3 regions of the Streptomyces sp. NPDC048639 genome follow, and region 1 is predicted to be linked to each of the others. Evidence: riboswitches for the same ligand, from Rfam matches in the RefSeq annotation. Region 1 holds a riboswitch; each other region holds the start of a gene.

Evidence for each region. Region 1 has a riboswitch for cyclic di-AMP ahead of ACGFNH_RS25855 (M23 family metallopeptidase). Riboswitches for the same ligand answer to the same signal wherever they lie in the genome.
Region 2: linked by a shared signal. The riboswitch ahead of ACGFNH_RS04630 (transglycosylase family protein) and the one ahead of ACGFNH_RS25855 (M23 family metallopeptidase) in region 1 are both predicted to bind cyclic di-AMP.
Region 3: linked by a shared signal. The riboswitch ahead of ACGFNH_RS31080 (M23 family metallopeptidase) and the one ahead of ACGFNH_RS25855 (M23 family metallopeptidase) in region 1 are both predicted to bind cyclic di-AMP.

Annotation. Positions count from the first base shown of each region.
Region 1 is NZ_JBICVP010000009.1:403,713-410,222, forward strand. It holds gene ACGFNH_RS25845 (hypothetical protein) at 1-896, opposite strand, end outside; gene ACGFNH_RS25850 (PP2C family protein-serine/threonine phosphatase) at 1,103-2,257, shown strand; cyclic di-AMP (ydaO/yuaA leader) riboswitch at 2,512-2,653, shown strand; gene ACGFNH_RS25855 (M23 family metallopeptidase) at 2,665-3,720, shown strand; gene ACGFNH_RS25860 (aldo/keto reductase) at 4,022-4,963, shown strand; gene ACGFNH_RS25865 (PrsW family intramembrane metalloprotease) at 4,968-6,494, opposite strand.
Region 2 is NZ_JBICVP010000002.1:66,792-73,301, reverse strand. It holds gene ACGFNH_RS04645 (acyl-CoA dehydrogenase family protein) at 1-687, shown strand, start outside; gene ACGFNH_RS04640 (TIGR03943 family putative permease subunit) at 730-1,560, opposite strand; gene ACGFNH_RS04635 (permease) at 1,557-2,480, opposite strand; cyclic di-AMP (ydaO/yuaA leader) riboswitch at 3,108-3,281, shown strand; gene ACGFNH_RS04630 (transglycosylase family protein) at 3,287-4,462, shown strand; gene ACGFNH_RS04625 (cupin domain-containing protein) at 4,605-5,102, opposite strand; gene ACGFNH_RS04620 (transglycosylase family protein) at 5,303-6,510, shown strand, end outside.
Region 3 is NZ_JBICVP010000015.1:4,902-11,411, reverse strand. It holds gene ACGFNH_RS31090 (M16 family metallopeptidase) at 1-383, shown strand, start outside; gene ACGFNH_RS31085 (M16 family metallopeptidase) at 401-1,768, shown strand; cyclic di-AMP (ydaO/yuaA leader) riboswitch at 2,038-2,230, shown strand; gene ACGFNH_RS31080 (M23 family metallopeptidase) at 2,246-3,022, shown strand; gene ACGFNH_RS31075 (GntR family transcriptional regulator) at 3,240-3,938, shown strand; gene ACGFNH_RS31070 (HPr family phosphocarrier protein) at 4,107-4,388, opposite strand; gene ACGFNH_RS31065 (GNAT family N-acetyltransferase) at 4,507-6,510, shown strand, end outside.

The DNA.
Region 1 (6,510 bases):
TCCGCCAAGGCCTCGGTCACGCCCCGTACATCACCGGGCCGTCGTGCGCGGTCCATCGACGCCTTGGCCCTGTCGTACGAGTCCAGGGCACTGGCGTAGTCCTCGCGCATCGCGTCGGTGGTATTCGGGGCCGAGGGGTCGAAGTCGATCCGTTCGACCTCCTCGCCGAAGGCGGTGATGTCCTCGTCCACGACCGGGCGGAGCGTGTCGAGCTGTGCGCGGTCCCGCTCGGCCCGCCGCTTCTTGTTACGGCTGCCGACCAGCAGCGCACCGCCGCCGACGGCCGCGATCAGCACGCCGAGCGTGGCCACGAGCCCGAGCGGGCTGACCCGGTTGCTGGGGGAGGTGTCCGTCCCGGTGTCGGTGCTGGAGCCGCCGCTCCAGGTGTCCGGGGCGTGGCCCTGCGCCTGCGGCAGGGCGTCGTCGACGAAGGAGTCGACCATGGCCCGCACATCGCCGGGGGACGAGCGCTCCACGGCGCCGGTGAGGTTGTCGACCGCGTTGCGGGACATCACGGAGGAGTCGGCTCCGGCGTCGAAACGGTCGCCCAGCGCGACCGCGTACACGCCCGTGATGCCGGTCTTGCCCCGCAGGTCCTGGAGCAGGGTCGGCGGGTTGAATTCCTTGGTGGCGGGGAGCACGACGACCATCACCGGCTTGTCCGCCTTCTTGATCTTGTCCGCCAGGGCGTCCGCGGCCGACGGAGGGAGCTGGTCCCTGGCCCGCGGATCGACGTAGACGGGGCCCTTTCTCAGGGCGTCGGCGGCGCTGTCGAGCCCGTCCGCGGCCCGCGCCCCGGGGGCCATGACGGCCACCAGTACGAGGGCGGCGGCGAGTACCGCCAGTACCGGTGCGAGCAGGATGCGACCCGCCCAAGGCTTCGCTGCGGTGTCCATACCTACGAAGTTAACTCCAAAGGCGCAATTTTGTGGCTTACGCCCTTTACTGCACCTTTACATCGTCTTTCCGATGCCTTTCCCGTGCCGTGCGTGCGCCGGGCCGGCAGCGAGCGGTGCGGGACCCCCGATTCGCGCGCGGCGCCTCCCCCGGCCAGGGTGGAAGGGGCGCGCTCGCGGACACGCCGCAGCGTCGGCCCTCACGGATGGGCAGGAGTCAGCAGGTGGGGACGCACGTCGAGGGACCTCGCCGCCTCGGTGGAGCCCGTCGGCCCAGTGCCCGGGTCATCCGCTGGATCCCGGCTCTGCTGATCATCGGCGGCGCGATATTCGACCTCATGACGCCGCCCCGCTTCACCGGCTCCCCGTTCTTCTCGGCGGCCCCGCTGGTGGCCGCCCCGTTCTTCTCGCTCGGTGTCACCGCCCTCACGGGCGGCGCGAGCGTGCTCACCGTGCTCGCGCTGCGGCTGTACGACATCCGGCTCACCGACATCGAGTCGGTCACCGAGCTGGTCACCGTCTTCACGGTCGCCGTCCTCGCCCTGCTCATCAATCGCGTCGTACGCCGGGGCGACCTGCGCCTCGCCTCGGCGCGCACCATCGCGGAGGCGGCCCAGCGCGCCGTCCTGCCCGACCCCGCCGAGCGGATCGGGGGCTTCCATGTCGCCGCGCGCTACGAGGCCGCGCACGCCGAGGCCAGCATCGGCGGCGACCTCTACGCCGTGCAGGACACCCCGTACGGCGTGCGCCTGGTCGTCGGGGACGTGCGGGGCAAGGGACTGGATGCCGTCGAGGCGGTGGCGATCCTCATCGGCTCGTTCCGGGAGGCCGCCGAGCAGGAGCCGACGCTGGAGGCGGTGGCCCGGCGGCTGGAGTGGGCGCTGCACCGGGAGAGTGCCCGGGGTGCGGGGCCGGACCTGTTCGAGGGCTTCACCACGGTCGTCCTCGCCGAGGTGCACGGCGTCGATGACCCGGCAGGCGCGGGCACGCTGCGGCTGCTCAACCGCGGCCACCCACCACCGCTGCTGCTCTACGAGGACGGCGGTCTGAGGGGTGTCGAACCGAAGGTGCCCGCACTGCCGCTCGGCATGGACGACCTGGGCGTGTGGCCGGACCTGGTCCAGGAGTTGGCGTTCCCCGGCGGGGCGACGCTGCTGCTGTTCACCGACGGGGTGACCGAGGCGCGCAATGCCCGCGGCGTCTTCTACGACCCGGTGGAGCGGCTGCGCGGCATGCATTTCCCCGATCCCGGCACGCTCCTCGACGCGCTCGTGGCGGACGTTCGCCGTCATGCGGCGGGCGAGGCACCGGATGACATGGCGCTGCTCGCGGTGGCACGACCCGAAGGCCACGGTCCGTAACCGGATCGCATCGCTCCGCATAACAACTGACGAACAGTCAGCTATGGGGGGTTGTCGGGCGTGAGGTCAACTCGCCCGATTTTCCTGGACCATGTACCGATTTGCCCCCACGGATTTCGTTAACGATCACACGGAACAGCTTGGAAACAGGTCCCGCGGTCTATTAACGTTCGATAACGCAGCGCGGTCGTCCCAGCCGCCACAAGAGGTGGCACCGTGCGCCTACGCCGAATCCCGCACCACCAGCATCACCCGCAGCATCCGCACCAACTGCACCAAGGGAACCGGGGAACCAAACTCTTGGGGTGAATCGGGCACCTTTCCCAAAGGCGCTCGTAGGAGACCTTCCTGCTCCGAACCCGTCAGCTAACCCGGTAGGCGAGAAGGAAGGAAAGGAGAGCGCCCGAGTGGCGTCCAACAGGCCTGCCCCCGAGCCCTTGTACGAACCCCCCGCCGCCCATGGTCCCGGCGGATTCGGTGAGTTCGGCGAGGAGTCCCCGGCCGCCGGTACCGGCGAGTGGAACCCGACGGCCGACTCCCTTGCTCCCGCGCGCGGCAAGCACCGCGTCAGCAAGCAGCGCGGTGGCGGCATGGCCCGCAGCGGTGCCGTCCTCGGGGTCGGTATGTTCGCGGCCGTCGGCGCCGGTGGCATGGCCACCGCCCAGGACAAGCCCCCGGCCGCCATCTCCATGCCGGATCTCGGCATCACCGACCAGCTCCCGGACGCCAAGTCCCTGCCGGGCATCGGCTCCCTGGTGGCCGACGACGACGCCCCCGCCGGAGCCACCACCCCGCTCTCCACCGCGGGACTCACCGACACCGAGGCCGCCAACGGCACCGGCGCGGGCGAGGCGCTGCGCGCCCGCATCATGCGCCAGGCCGAGCAGCAGCAGGGCGCGGCGGAGACCGCGCAGCGCGAGGCGGCCGAGAAGGCAGCCGCGAAGAAGGCCGCCGAGGAGGTCGCCGAGGCCAAGGAGAAGGCCGCGGACGCCAAGGCCGCCGCCGAGCGCAAGGCGAAGGCCGAGGCCGCGCGCAAGGCCGAGGCCGAGCGACTGGCCAAGCTGGCCAAGCAGTTCACCCTCCCCGTCGCCTCGTACACGCTGACCGCGGGCTTCGGCGAGGCCGGCTCCATGTGGGCCAACGACCACACCGGGCTGGACTTCGCCGCCCCCACCGGTACCCCCGCCAAGGCGGTGCACGGCGGCACGATCACGGAGGCCGGCTGGGCCGGTTCCTACGGCTACCGGATCATCCTCACCCTCGACGACGGCACCGAGGTCTGGTACTGCCACCTGTCCTCGATGACCAAGACGTCCGGGAAGGTGACGACCGGCGAGACGATCGGCCGCGTCGGCGCCACGGGCAATGTCACCGGGGCCCACCTCCACTTGGAGGTCCGTCCGGGCGGCGGCGACCCGATCGACCCGGCCGGCTGGCTGCGCGGCAAGGGCATGGCGCTCTAGACCCGCACCACACCCCTCTCGCGCCGCTCCGGCGCGACCGTCCTGAGGCCGTCCGTCCACCGGTCGGCCACCCCCACCGCGTTCGCCGCCAGCCCCGGTGTTTCCTCCCCCCTGGCACCGGGGCTGCCGGTATGCCCGCGGCCTTGCGTACCCGCGTCGCTCGCCGCGCCTCGCTCGCCGCGCCCGTTCGTGCACCTGGACCGTTTCGTGCACCTGGACCCTTCGCGCACCGGACCGTTCGCGCATCCGAGCCCTTTGCCATGGCGGAATAGCCGTGCCCCGGGGAGCGTTGGGTTGCCGCATGGCCGACAACAGCAGGATCATCGGTGATCTGACCGTCCACCCCCTCTGCCTCGGCGGCAATGTCTTCGGCTGGACGGCCGACGAGCAGCAGTCGCACGCGGTGCTGGACGCCTACGCGGCAGCGGGCGGCAACTTCATCGACACCGCCGACGTCTACACGGCCGCGGTCGAGGGCAATGCCGGTGGCGAGTCCGAAACCGTCATCGGCAACTGGCTGGCGGCACGCGGCAACCGCCAGGAGGTCGTGATCGCGACCAAGGCGGGCCGGCACCCGGAGTTCATGGGCCTGCGGGCGAAGACCCTCAAGGCAGCGGCGGAAGCCTCACTGCGCCGTCTGCGGACCGACCGCATCGATCTCTACTACACCCACTTCGACGACCCGACCGTCCCCGTCGAGGAGATCGTCACCACGCTCGACCAGCTCGTACGGGAGGGCAAGGTCCGGCAGTTGGGGGCCTCCAACATCTCCCCCGAGCGGCTCGAGGCATCGCTCGCCTTCGCACAGCGCGAGGGCCTGGCGGCGTACGCGGCGGTGCAGCCGCACTACAACCTCGTCTCGCGCGACACCTACGAGGGCGCTCCCGCGGAGCTCGCGGCCCACCACGGCCTGGCCGCCGTCCCGTACTTCGCGCTCGCCGCCGGTTTCCTCACCGGCAAGTACCGGCCGGGTGCCGAGGTCGACAGCGCACGGGCCCGGCGGGCCGGCCCGCACCTGGAGACCGAGCGCGGGCGGCGCGTGCTGGCGGCGCTCGACACCATCGCGCAGGCGCGGGGCGTGCAGGTCGCCACGGTCGCCCTCGCCTGGCTCGCGCGCCGGCCGACGGTGGCCTCCCCGATCGCCAGCGCCCGTACCCCGGAACAGCTCCCCGCCCTGCTCGCGGTCGCGGACTTCCTATTGACCGACGCGGAGTCGGCCGCCCTGGACGCGGCGTCGGCGTAGCGGGTCACGCTCCGTACGGGGGGCGGAAGTCGGTCGGCGCAGCGTGCCCCTGGCCGTACTGCCCTTGTCCGTACTGCCCCTGGCCGTGCGGGCCTTGACCGTACTGCCCTTGGCCGTGCGGCGGGGGAGCCGCGGGACCATGGCCCGGACCGTGCTGCGGGGGCACCGCGTGCCCGTGCCCCTGGCCGTACGGCGGCGGCATGCCCGGCCCGTACGCCGGACGGCCGTGCGGCCCCCACTGCGGCGGGACCCGCGGCGGTGCGGTGATCAAGGCGGCGTGGGCCAGGGCGGGTTGGGCCACGTCCTTGCGCTGCCAGAGGTGGTGCAGCAGCTCCTGCTCCCGCGCGACGAAGTCCGCCCCCGCCGTCCCCCGGTGCGCCCGCTGCCGCAGGAACGCGAGTGTGGTGGCGAAGGACTCGTACTCCGCGACGGCCCGGGCCGCGTCCTTCCCGTGGTGGCGCCGCGCCACGCTCCGCGCGAGCGAGCGGGCCCGCATCGACGACAGCGCCTGCGGCTCCGGCGGCTGCAGCCAGCCGGCCGCCACGTACGCGGGGAGCTGACCGCGTACGGTCCTCAGCTCGCTGCCGCGCGACCAGATCACCAGCCAGATGAGCAGCCCGAACACCGGGACCATGAACATGCCGTAGACGGCGATGAAGCCGAGGCCGCCGACGGTGGCCGAGCCGTTCCACACCGCGTGCAGCACGATCGCCGTGAGCAGGCCCGCGAGGGGCACCAGCACACGCCGCCCCCGCTGCCGCGTCGTGGCCAGCGCGGCGATGCCGAAGCCGATCCCGGTCAGCGCCGTGAACAGCGGGTGCGCGAACGGCGACATGACGATGCGGATGAAGAACGTCGCCGCGGTCACCGACTGGATCCCGGAGGACCCGAGGGCCTGGTCCTCTCCGAAGGCGTTGCCGAGATAGAGGATGTTCTCGGTGAAGGCGAAGCCCGTCGCGGTGATCCCGGCGATGACGACACCGTCGACGATGCCGTCGAAGTCGCGGCGGCGGAAGACGAAGAGCAGCAGCAGCGCGGCGCCCTTCGCGCTCTCCTCCACCACCGGGGCGATGACCGTGGCGCCCCAGGTCTGCGCCTCCGTCGGGGACGAGGGCTCGACACGGGTGGCTATCCAGTCGGTCGCGAAACCGTTGGCGATGATCGCCATGAGAGTCGCGGCGCACGCGCCCCAGGCGAACGCGAAGGCCAGGTTCCGCCACGGCTCGGGCTCGACCCGGTCCAGCCAGCGGAAGGCGGCGATCATCAGCGGCACGGGCAGGACGGCCAGCCCCAGACCCGCCAGGAAGCCCTCCGTACCGGTCTGTTCGCGCACCAGGGCGAGGATGACCAGGCCGCAGAGCGCGAGCAGTGTGATCACCGTGCCGAAGCGCAGCGCCTTGCTGTGCCGGAAGGCCCGCCGCGGGCGGTAACGCCAGTTGGCGCGGTCCGGTACGGCGTGGAACCGCGGCTGCGGTTCGTACACCGGGACGGGCGGTTGCTGTGGCTGCTGCGGGAACGGGGACGGATGCACCAGTCGACCCTAACGA
Region 2 (6,510 bases), on a different contig from region 1:
CCGAACACCCCGGGCCTCTCCCAGGGGCAGAAGTTCAAGAAGCACGGCATCCGCGCCTCGCACACCGCCGAGGTCGTCCTGGAGGACGTCCGCATCCCCGGCAGTTGCCTGCTCGGCGGCAAGGAGAAGCTCGACGAGCGCCTCGCCCGCAGCCGCGAGCGCGCGAAGGCCGAAGGCGAGCGAAGCGGGATGGGGGTATCCCCGGGCGGAGACCGGGGGAGCGTGAAGAACGCCGCGATGGCCACCTTCGAGGCGTCCCGCCCGGCGGTGGGTGCCATGGCCGTGGGTACGGCGCGTGCCGCGTACGAGGAGGCCCTCGAATACGCCAAGACGCGCACCCAGTTCGGTCGCCCGATCATCGACAACCAGGGCGTCGCCTTCCAGCTCGCCGACATGCGCACCCAGATCGACGCCGCCCGCCTGCTGGTGTGGCGTGCCTCCTGGATGGCGACCGCCGGCCAGCCCTTCACGGCGGCCGAGGGCTCGATGTCGAAGCTGTTCGCGAGCGAGACCGCGAAGAAGGTCACGGCGCAGGCCCTGCAGATCCTGGGCGGCAACGGCTTCACCCGGGAGTACCCGGTGGAGCGCATGCACCGGGACGCCGCGATCTACACCATCTTCGAGGGCACGAGCGAGATCCAGCGCCTGGTCATCGCGCGCACCCTCTCAGGGATGCCCATCCGCTGAACCGGCGCCCGCGGGTGCCGTGATCGCCGCCCACGGCCCGCATCAGGCCGTGGGCGGCGCCGCGTCCGCGTACGGGTTCGCGGGTCGGGCCTCGCGTCGTACGCCGTCCGCGTCCAGCGCCGCCGCGGCGGAGGGCGTGCCGACGGTCCCCACGGGGCGCCAGCTGCCGGTGACGGTGACCCAGGTGTCGGCGGGCGGGGGAGGGGTGCCGTACACGCGGACCTTGATCGCCTGGGAGTCGGCGGCGCAGCAGCTCAGCGACAGGCGGGTCAGGTACCAGCCGCCGCCCTCGCCCGGAGTGACGAAGCCGGTCATCGAGACCGTACGGCCCTCCAGGCTCCGGGCGCTGTCCTGCCGTGCTCGTGAGCTGAACTCCGACAGCGGCATGACCAGGGGCGAGGTGCCGGGCAGCCGGGCGAAACGGACCCCCTTCGCGGCCGTCGCCCCGTCGCCGTCCCGCGCCGCGGTGTACGAGCCGAGGGCGGGCGGCGTGAAGAAGAGCAGGCTGATCGCGGGAAAGAACAGGAGCCAGGCGACCTTCGGGCCCCGGCTGTGGTCGTGCCCGTGCCCGCTGTCGTGTCCGTGCCCGCTGTCGTGCCCGTGCCCGCTGTCGTGTCCCTGGCCGCCGTCCGGTTCGTGCTCGCCGTGGTCTTCATGGGCACCGCCTGCGGGTTCGGCGGCCGGCCCGGCGAAGGGGAAGCCGTCGCGCGCCGCCCCCACCATGCCCAGGGCGACCAGCAGCACGCCCGAGACGATCAGCAGAGGTCGCAGGCCGTCTTTCACGTAGCGCAGATACACCTCGCTGAAGAGCGCGATGTGCAGCAGCCCGGCGCCCGACAGCAGCAGGAGAAGAATCTGGACATTGCGTCTCATAGCATCCACCACCCGACGAGTGCGCTGGAGGCGACGGCCACCACTGTGGTCGCCGCCGAGAACCGGACGGCGAAGGCGCGCCCGAAGGTGCCCGACTGCAGGGCGATGAGCTTCACATCCACCATCGGCCCGACCACCATGAACGCCAGCCGCGCGGTGGGAGAGAAGCCGGTGAGGGAGGCGGCGACGAAGGCGTCGGCCTCCGAGCAGACGGCGAGCACGATCGCCAGTGCGGCCAGGAAGAGCACCGAGAGCCAGGGCGACCCGGCGAATGTGTCCAGGACGGACCTCGGGACCGCGACGTTGAACGTCGCCGCCGCCATCGCACCGACCACCAGAAACCCTCCGGCGTGGAGGAAGTCGTGCTGGAAGCCGAGCCGGAACTCCTCCCACCGGCCGTGCCCCGGGGTGTGTCCCGTGCGGTGGGCCGGCAGCCGCAGCCACTCCTCCCGGCCGAGGCGGATCCACAGCCAGCCCATCACGACCGAGGTCGCGAGCGAGGCGAGCAGCCGGGCCGCCACCATCTCGGGTGCGCCGGGGAAGGCGACGGCCGTGGACGCGAGCACGATCGGGTTCACCGCGGGGGCCGAGAGGAGAAAGGCGAACGCGGCCGCCGGTGCGACCCCGCGCCGGATCAGGCTCCCCGCCACCGGTACGGAGGCGCACTCGCACCCGGGCAGGACGACCCCGGCGGCGCTGGCCACGGGGACGGCGAGCGCGGGCCGCTTCGGCAGCGCCCGTGCGAAGACCCGCGCGGGCACGAAGGCGTTGATGGCCCCCGAGATGACGGTGCCCAGCAGCAGGAACGGCAGGGCCTGCACCACGATCGCGATGCAGACCGTACGCCAGGCGCCCAAGGCTCCGGGGTCCGGCTGCCCGATCGCGCCGGTGGCGACCGCGGCCGCGAGGGCGAGTCCCATTACGACGGCGGTGGCGGCCGGCCAGGGGGGCCGGCCCGGAGGTCTGCGGCCGGTCCTGGGGGCGTCGCTCGCACCCGCTTCGTGCGGCACCGGCGAGGCGGTGCCCTCCAACGCGTCCGTTCTCTGCACTGCGACTCCGCACGTTCCGCGACCGGGGTTGCTCACGATATGCGCGAATGGGGCGGACGTCGGGAAACACTTCGGGCGCTTGGTCCAGAATCATCCGTTTCGCCGGACCGACCCGGGTGCAGTAAAGGGGTGTTTCAGGACCGCATTACAGCAAAAATGAATTCAACCGCCAAAACGGACAATTGGCCGTGCGGTGACACATCTCACAGATGCTTCGCCATGAATGTGACCTCCAGCACTCGAAGGGCCCGAATTCCTTCAACTTGGTTACCGGCTGCCTCTTGTGAGAGTCGTTCAGTAGTAATCGCCTTTGCTGTGGGGCAAAGATCGGCAGCGCAGCGTGACGCAATAGCAAGTCGATCTGTCCCCCGGCGATTCAGACAAATGCAGGGCACTTGTGGCGAAGAAATGGATGTGTTTATTTTTCGGCTGCCTGCCCATCGAAAGGGCGGGCGCCCATCTGCCGGAGCGCCGAGTCCTGCCGCCGGTGGTGGGAGAAACGACAACGCACCCACGGCAGGAGCGGGGGACCCAAGGTAAGTGCCGTACCGCCATCGATGTGGTCCGGCTTGGGGTGAAGACGTGCCGAAACGCTCGTAGCTGCGTGAAGGCACGGCCGGGCAACTCCAGCCCGAACCCGACAGCTCACCTCGCAGGCGTAGGAGAGGAAGAACCCTATGTCTGCACGCGGACGTCACCGCCGCTTCAAGCCCAACCGGATCACTCGCGCCACGTTCGTCGCCGCCGCGGGCGGTGCCGGTATCGGTCTGTCCTTCATCGGCGCCGGCAGCGCGAACGCTGCCCCCGTCGGCACCTGGGACAAGGTCGCCGAGTGCGAGAGCAACGGCAACTGGAGCATCAACACCGGAAATGGCTTCTACGGAGGCCTCCAGTTCACGCAGAGCACGTGGGACGCCTTCGGCGGCAGCCAGTACGCCGACCGCGCCGACCACGCGAGCAAGGCCGAGCAGATAGCCGTCGCCGAGAAGGTGCTCGACGGCCAGGGCCCCGGCGCCTGGCCGGTCTGCGGCCCGAAGGCCGGTCTGGCCAAGGGTGGTCCGGCCCCCGAGGCCCCCGCCGCCGGCGAGAAGGCCGAGACCAAGCCGGCCCCGGCCGCCAAGGACCGTGCCGACCGTGGCGAGAAGCGCCACGGCAAGGGCGAGGCCTACACGGTCGTCAAGGGCGACTCGCTCTACAAGATCGCCACGTCCAAGCACGTCGATGGCGGCTGGAAGCAGGTCTACCAGGACAACCGCCAGGTCGTCGGCGAGAACCCGAACCTGATCCACCCGGGCCAGAAGCTCAGCCTGGGCGGCGGCAAGGCCGAGGCCGGGCAGAAGCACGAAGGCTGGAAGAAGCAGGGCTCGAAGCACGCCGCGCCCAAGGCCCAGGCGCCGAAGCAGGAGGCCAAGCCGGCCGCCAAGCCCGCGGCCGGCAAGAGCGCCGACGGCTTCACCGCCCCGGTCGACAACCTGACGCTCGGCACCCCGTACCACCAGTCGGGCAGTTCCTGGTCCAGCGGCTACCACACCGGCGCGGACTTCCGTGCCGGGACCGGTACGACCGTCAAGTCCATCGGTGCGGGCGAGGTCGTCTCCGCGGGCTGGGGCGGCAGCTACGGCAACGAGGTCGTCATCCGCCACGCGGACGGCAAGTACAGCCAGTACGCCCACCTGTCCTCGCTGTCCGTCTCGGCGGGCCAGTCCGTGACCGGCGGCCAGCAGATCGGCCTGTCCGGCTCCACCGGCAACTCCTCCGGTCCGCACCTCCACTTCGAGGTCCGCACCGGTCCGGACTACGGCTCGGACATCGACCCGATCGCGTACCTGCGCGACCACGGCGTCAAGATCTGACGATCTGACGCGCGAACGACTCGAACGGCTACGGAGTCTTCCCTCCTGACTCGATGAGGCGCCGGTTCCCCGTGACGACGGGGAACCGGCGCCTCGCTTCTGTCCTGGTGCGGGAAAGATCGGTCAAGGGAGCGGGCGGAGGTCACGCCGTGCGGCACAGGGCCCTGATCATCCGGCCGTGTTCCGGGTATCGCGCGGCCAGGTCGTCCGCATCGCCGTCTTCGTAGTCGGACGGGAGGAACCCCGGCGCCATGGTGCATCCGATGAGCGCGTGGCTGCCGCCGCCGCGGACACGCGCCCCCATCCACGTCCGGCCCGGAACGGTGAACTGGACGTGCTGCCCGGCGCGTACGTCCTGGCCGAGCACCTCCACGCGCGACGCGCCGCCCGGCTCCAGGAGCAGCAGCTCCACCGGGTCCCCCAGGTAGAAGTGCCAGACCTCGTCGCGCGGCAGCCGGTGCATGGCCGAGAAGAGGTCGTTCTCGGCGGACATCAGAAAGAGGATCGCCGTTCCCGAGGGGTGTTGGCCGGGTTCTCCGGGGCCTGCCCATGTCTGCCGGAAGAGCCCGCCCTCCAGGGGCAGTGGCTCCAGGCCGTAGAGCGCGGCGAGTTCGGCGACCGACGGGACGGGATTCGGCATGGTGTCCTCCGTGGTGTAGTCCGGTGTGAACCGGTGAACCGGTTGCCGGTGAAACGGAAGTGATTATTCATGGCCGTGGCATGACAGCGATTCCTTCCAGCGTTCCGGATTCCGATCTTCCAGTAAACGAGGCTCTCTTGTGGCATGCGGAATGCCCGCTTAATCTTGGCGCGCCCCGCAGCAGGAGAGGAAAACGCCCTATGCCCGCACACGGCCGCCATCGCAAGTACCAGCCGAACCGCATCTCCCAGGCATCTCTGACGGTCACCGCAGGCGGCGCGGGGATAGCCATGCCGTTAGTCGGCGTCTCAGGTGCCGAGGCCGCGCCCGTCGACACCTGGGACAAGGTCGCGGAGTGCGAGAGCACCGGCAACTGGGGCATCAACACCGGCAACGGCTTCTACGGCGGGCTGCAGTTCACCCAGTCCACGTGGGAGGAGTACGGCGGTACGGCCTACGCGTCGCGCGCCGACCTCGCGACGAAGGACCAGCAGATCGCCATAGCCGAGAAGGTCCTCTCCGGACAGGGGCCCGGGGCCTGGCCCGCGTGTTCGGGCAAGGCCGGTCTGACGCGGGGGAGCGAGGCGCCGGGCACCACCGCGCACACCCAACCGCAGGTATCGCGCAAAGCGCCCACCGAGCGCCACGACCGCGTCAGACCCGAGTCGTACACCGTCGCGAGCGGAGACACGCTCTTCGCCATAGCGCGCGTGCGGGACGTGGACGGCGGCTGGGAGCGGATCTACGAGGACAACCGCCGCGTCATCGGCGACGATCCGGACCTCATCGTCCCCGGGCAGAAGCTCGTCATCGGCCGGAAGGCCGGGCCCGCGCAACGGACCGACAAGGCGGGGCAGCCGGAGAAGTCCGCGAAGCCGAAGAGCGCGGAGCGGGGGCAGGGGCAGCCGAAGAAGCAGCCCGGCAAGGCTCATGAGGAGACCCGGAAGCACCCGGAGTCCTCCGGCACACAGCGCACGGAGCGCACCGAGCGCACCGAGCGCAAGGAGCGGACGCACCGGACCGAACGGAAGACGCCGTCCGCCGGGTCCGCGGGATCCGGATTCGCGAGCCCGGTCGCGAGCGCCGCGATCGGCACCCCGTACCACGCCTCCGGTTCGAGTTGGTCCAGCGGCTACCACACGGGCGTGGACTTCCCCGTCCCCACGGGCACGTCCGTTCGCGCGGTCGCGGGTGGACGGGTGGTGGAGGCGGGCTGGGGCGGCAGCTACGGCTACCAGGTCGTCATCCGGCACGCGGACGGCAAGTACAGCCAGTACGCGCACCTTTCGGCGCTCTCCGTGCGTGCGGGCCAGCCGGTGAACGGCGGGCAGCGCATCGGCAGGTCGGGCTCGACCGGCAACGTCACCGGTCCGCACCTGCACTTCGAGGTGCGGACCGGACCCGGCTA
Region 3 (6,510 bases), on a different contig from region 1:
CGGACATCGAGGCAGCTGTCGACCAGGAGCTGGCCCGCTTCGCCGAGGAAGGGCCGACGCCGGAGGAGATGGAGCGCGCCCAGGCGCAGCTCGAGCGCGAGTGGCTGGACCAGCTCGCCACGGTCGGCGGCCGCGCCGACCAGCTCTGCCGCTACGCGGTCCTGTTCGGTGACCCCAAGCTGGCGCTGACCGCCGTCGACCGGCTGCTGGAGATCACCCCCGAGGAGGTCAAGGCCGTGGCCGCCGCGCGACTGCGCCCCGACAACCGCGCGGTCCTGGTCTACGAGCCGACCGGACCCGCCGCGGGCGGCGGGGACGCCGCCGACGCATCCGCCGACAGCCAGGCCGCCGACGACAACGCAGGACAGGAGGCGGCTCAGTGAGCGACGCCACCCCCGCCATGACCTTCCATCCGCAGCCCCAGGGCGGCACCGCCAAGCCGTGGGCCTTCCCGGCCCCCGAGCGCGCAACGCTCCCCAACGGCCTGACCGTGCTGCACTGTCACCGTCCCGGCCAGCAGGTCGTCGCGGTGGACATGAACCTCGACGCGCCGCTGGACGCCGAGCCCACCGGACTGGACGGCGTCGCCACGATCATGGCGCGGGCGCTGTCCGAGGGCACCGACAAGCACACCGCGGAGGACTTCGCCGCGGAGCTCGAGCGCTGCGGCGCCACCCTCGACGCCCACGCCGACCACCCGGGCGTCCGCGTCTCCCTGGAGGTCCCCGCCTCCCGGCTGGAGAAGGCCCTCGGGCTGCTGGCCGACGCCCTGCGCGCCCCGGCGTTCCCCGACGGCGAGATCGAGCGGCTGGTCCGCAACCGGCTCGACGAGATCCCGCACGAGCAGGCCAACCCGGCTCGCCGCGCGGCCAAGGAGCTCTCCAAGGAGCTGTTCCCGTCCGCGTCCCGGATGTCCCGTCCGCGGCAGGGCACCGAGGAGACGGTCGAGCGCGTCGACGCCGCGGCCGTACGCGCCTTCTACGAGGCCCATGTTCGCCCCGCCACCGCCACCGCCGTGGTCGTCGGCGACCTGACCGGGATCGACCTCGCTGCCGTCCTCGGGGACACCCTCGGCGCCTGGACCGGCAACACCGCCTCTGCCCGGCCCGTCCCCCCGGTGACCGCCGACGACGCAGGCCGTGTCGTCATCGTGGACCGCCCCGGCGCGGTGCAGACCCAGCTGCTGATCGGGCGGATCGGATCCGACCGGCACGACCGCGTGTGGCCCGCCCAGGTCCTCGGCGTCTACTGCCTCGGGGGCACGCTCACCTCCCGGCTCGACCGGGTGCTGCGCGAGGAGAAGGGATACACCTACGGCGTACGGGCGTTCGGCCAGGTGTTGCGCTCCGCCCCCGACGGCACGGGCGCCTCGCTGCTGGCCATCAGCGGCTCGGTGGACACCGCCTCCACCGGACCGGCGCTGGAGGACACCTGGAAGGTGTTGCGCACGTTGGCCGCGGAGGGGCTCACCGACGCGGAGCGGGACACCGCCGTGCAGAACCTCGTCGGTGTCGCCCCGCTCAAGTACGAGACGGCGGCCGCGGTCGCGGGCACCTTCGCCGACCAGGTCGAGCAGCACCTCCCGGACGACTACCAGGCGCAGTTGTACGCCCAGCTCGCCGACACCGGCACGGTCGAGGCCACGGCGGCGGCCGTCAGCGCCTTCCCGTCGGACCGCCTGGTGACGATCCTCGTCGGCGACGCCTCCGAGATCGAGGAGCCCGTACGTGCTCTGGGCATCGGCGAGGTGAAGGTGGTCAGCGGCTGACGCCCTGAACAGCGGCTGCCCCTGAACGCATCGGCGGACGGCGTCCCTGACAGCGGCTGATGCCCCGTCAGGCCCGACCGCGTACAGCATCGGTACCCCGGAGCCCGGAGTGGCTCCGGGGTACCGATGTATGTCCGGTTTGTTATTGAGTCTGCCGTTTCCTTTGTGGTGTCGACTACAAACGCCCTGATTTCTTTGGCGATTGACAGATGTCCCGTTTAGCGTCGGTCCGGCTGTCCGGCCGGTACACCTGCCGCACCCGCGGCTCCGGGCAGTCATCGCCGAGTCCCCGTACGGCGCGAGCCAGGGGAGCCGGGGACCCACCTTGCTCGTCGCGCGCCGCACCGGCGCGGGAGGGCGCGCAGTCCCTGGGGTGAATCGGGCGCCTCCCGCGAGGGGCCCGTAGGAGACCTTCCTGCTCCGAACCCGTCAGCTAACCCGGTAGGCGAGAAGGAAGGAAAGGAGCACCGCCGCCGCATGGCGTCGTTCACCCGTGCCACCGGGAAGCACCGTTATCGCCGCCCCAGCCGTCTCGCCCGTTCCGGCGCGAGCCTTGCGGGCATAGCCACCCTCGCCACCACCGGGATCGTGACCTCACTGGCCGCCGGTCCCGCGTCCGCAGCCGCGCCGGGCCACGCGCCCGATGCCGAACAGACCGGTCTGCGCCAGGCGATCGTCATGGACGACTCGCTCGCCCGCACCGTGGATGCCCAGGCCGAGGCACAGCAGGACGCGGCCGATGCGGCCGCGGCCCGTGCCAAGGCCGAGGCCGCCGCGAAGAAGCGGGCGGCGGAGGTCAAGGCCGAGAAGAAGCGCGCGGCCCGCGAGGCCGAGCGCAAGCGCCTCAACGCCTTTGTCCTGCCCGTCGAAGGCAGCTACGTCTCCACCTCGTACGGATCCGCCGGTGGCGCCTGGTCCTCCGGCAGCCACACCGGTGTGGACTTCCACGCCTCGTCGGGGACGACCGTGCGCTCGGTGGGCGCCGGCACCGTCGTCGAGGCCGGCTGGGGCGGCAGTTACGGCAACAACATCGTGATCAAGATGAAGGACGGCACGTACACGCAGTACGGCCACCTCTCCGCGGTCCATGTCTCCGTCGGCCGGACCGTCACCCCGGGCGAGAAGATCGGCCTCTCGGGCAGTACCGGGAACACCACGGGCCCGCATCTGCACTTCGAGGCCCGCACATCCCCCGACTACGGCTCCGACATCGACCCGGTGGCCTACCTGCGCTCGCACGGCCTGAGCCTGTGAGCCTCTGACGCGGACCCTCCTGCCGTCCCGCCGGCGGCAGGAGGGAACGGGGACCGCGCAACGGACCGAGCCGGGGACCGCGCAAAGGCCAAAAGATATCCATGTCCGGGTCCCGCCCGATGGAAATTCCTCCGTTGTGCCATACAGTTCTTGAATGAACGCGGTCGAACGTGTTTCCCGGGAATTGCAGCGGAGGTCCGGCCATGCGGGATCGGATGTGAGCGGCGAGACACCGGCAGCCGGCCGTATTCCGGCGCGTGCGGTGTGCCGGGCGATTCGCGACGACATCGTCGCCGGAATCCATCCGCCCGGCAGCAGGCTGACCGAGGAGGTCCTCGCGCGACGCTACGGCGTCTCCCGCGTCCCCGTCCGCGAGGCCCTGCGCACCCTGGAGTCCGAAGGGTTCGTGACCACCCGCAGACACGCCGGGGCCTGCGTCGCCGAGCCCTCCGAGCAGGAGGCCGCCGACCTGCTCGACATCCGCGCGCTGCTGGAGCCGCTGGGCGCCGCGCGCGCCGCACAGCGCCGTACGGACGCCCACCTCAAGGTGTTGCGCGGTCTCGTACGGCTGGGCCAGGAGCGGGCGCGGCACGGACAGGTGGCGGATCTGCGGTCGCTGGAAGGCTGGTTCCACGAGACGCTGGCCCAGGCCTCCGGCAGCCCCAGCCTCGCGGCGCTGCTCACCCAGGTCCGCCGCAAGATCGCGTGGATGTACGCGCCCGCGCCGGTGGGCGCGACGAACTCCTGGGACGAGCACGCCGCGATCGCCGACGCGGTGGCGCGCGGAGAAGCGGACCGGGCCCGGGCGCTCATGGCGGTGCACACCGAGCGCTCGCTGGCGGTCCACCGGATGCGCCGCCCGGTGTGTGTGAGCACCGCGAAACACGCCGTCAACACAATGAGTGCGCAGAATTAACAGGGCTGCCGTATACAGGTGCGGGGAATTCCGCACCGAATTCGGAACGGCCGGCGGAAAATGCTCGCTGACGAAAGAAGCGCGGGGACCGTAAGGGTCCACCGCGGTTCTTCGAGCCGGTTTACTCCGAAGCTTCCCGCATTTCGGGGGCGGCTCCGGGACGCGCTGTCAGACGGTCTCGGGGAGCTCTTCGAGACCCTCGGAGACGAGCTTGGCCAGGCGGTCGAGCGCGATGTCGGCGCCGTCGGCGTCGGAGGCGAGCACGATCTCGTCGCCACCCTGGGCGCCGAGGCCGAGCACCGCCAGCATCGAGGCGGCGTTGACCGGGTTGCCGTCGGCCTTGGCGATCGTCACGGGAACACCCGCGGCCGTCGCCGCACGGACGAAGATCGAAGCAGGCCGGGCGTGCAGGCCCTCGGCCCAGCCGACGGTGACGCGGCGCTCAACCATGGTGTTGCCCTTCGGGTCGTGACAGGTGTGTCCGACGGGGTTGTCTAGACCAGCTTGCGCTCAGTCTCTCATGGCACACGGAGTGCCCCGCTCCGCCCCTCGCCCGTACGCTGGCCCCATGGGGACGACGCCGGAACACGCCTACCCGGCCCACTGGGAAGCAGACGTCGTGCTGCGCGACGGGGGCACCGCGCAGATCCGGCCCATCACCCCGGACGACGCTCAGCGGTTGGTCAGCTACTACGAGCAGGTCTCGGACGAGTCGAAGTACTACCGCTTCTTTGCACCGTACCCTCGCCTCTCCGATCGCGACGTGCACCGGTTCACGCACCACGACTACGTGGACCGGGTCGGCCTTGCGGCCATCGTCGGCGGAGAGTTCATCGCCACCGTGCGCTACGACCGCATCGACGCCGACGGGCGGCCCGCCTCTTCCCCCGCGGACGAGGCCGAGGTCGCCTTCCTCGTCCAGGACGCGCACCAGGGCAGAGGCGTGGCCTCGGCTCTCCTGGAACACATCGCCGCGGTGGCCCGTGAGCGCGGCATCCGCCGCTTCGCCGCCGAAGTGCTGCCCGCCAACAGCAAGATGATCAAGGTGTTCACGGACGCCGGGTACACCCAGCAGCGCAGCTTCGAGGACGGGGTGGTGCGCCTGGAGTTCGATCTCGAACCGACCGACCGGTCCCTGGCCGTCCAGCGCGGCCGCGAGCAGCGCGCCGAGGCCCGCTCCGTCAAGCGGCTGCTCGCCCCCCGCTCGGTCGCCGTCATCGGCACCAGCCGCAGTCCCGGCGGCGTGGGCCGCCAGGTGCTGCGCAATCTGGTCGAGGGGGGCTTCACCGGGCGCGTGTACGCCGTCAACCACGCGTTCCCCGACGACGCGAGCACACTGGACGCCCCCGAACTCGGCGAACCCGCAGTCCCCGCCCGCCGCTTCGTGCACGAGATCGACGAGCCGGTGGACCTCGCCGTCGTGGCCGTACCGGCGCAGGCCGTGCCCGCCGTCGTCGCCGACTGCGGCGAACACGGGGTCCAGGGGCTGGTGGTGCTCGCCTCCGGCTACGCGGAGAGCGGTCCCGGAGGGCGCGAGCGCCAGCGCGAACTCGTCCGGCAGGCCCGCTCGTTCGGCATGCGGATCATCGGGCCGAACGCCTTCGGCCTCCTCAACACCGCCCCCGACGTACGGCTCAACGCCTCGCTCTCGCCCGAACTGCCGGTCCCCGGCCGCCTCGGGCTCTTCACGCAGTCCGGCGCCATCGGCATCGCACTGCTCTCCGGACTCCAGCGGCGCGGCGCCGGGCGGATCGGCCTGTCCAGCTTCGTCTCCGCGGGCAACCGCGCGGACGTCTCCGGCAACGACTTCCTGCAGTACTGGCACGACGACCCCGACACCGACGTCGTGCTGATGTACCTCGAATCCATCGGCAACCCGCGGAAGTTCACCCGGCTCGCCCGCCGCACCGCCGCCGTCAAGCCCGTCGTGGTCGTCAAGGGCGCCCGGCACACCGGCAGCGCCCCGACCGGGCACACCGTCCCCACCACCCGTATCCCCGACGCCACCGTGTCCGCGCTCCTGCGCCAGGCCGGCGTGATCCGCGTCGGCACGGTTACCGAGCTCGCGGACGCCGGACTGCTGCTCGCCGGGCAGCCGCTGCCCGTCGGCCCGCGTGTGGCCGTCCTCGGCAACTCCGAGTCCCTCGGCCTGCTCACCTACGACGCCGCCCTCACCGAGCGCCTGCGCCCGCTGCGGCCCCGCGACCTCACGACCGCCGCCACCCCCGATGACTACCGCGACGCGCTCGCCGCGGCGCTGGCCGACGACCTGTGCGACGCGGTCGTGGTCAACGCGATCCCCTGGGTCGGCGACGACACGTCCCCGGAACCCGACCGCGCGGCGGAGGGCCGCGCGCTGGCCGCCGCGGTGCTGGAGGCGGTGGAGACGAGCGGCGCGGCCAAGCCCGTGACCGTCGTCCATCTGGAGATCGAGGGACTCACGGAGGCCCTTGCTGCCGGCGGCATCCCCGTCTACCCCGCCGCCGAACGCGCCGTACGGGCCCTGGCCGAGGCCGTCCGGTACGCGCAGTGGCGGCGGCAGGCGGCAGAGCCGGGGCGGGTGCCCGAGTAC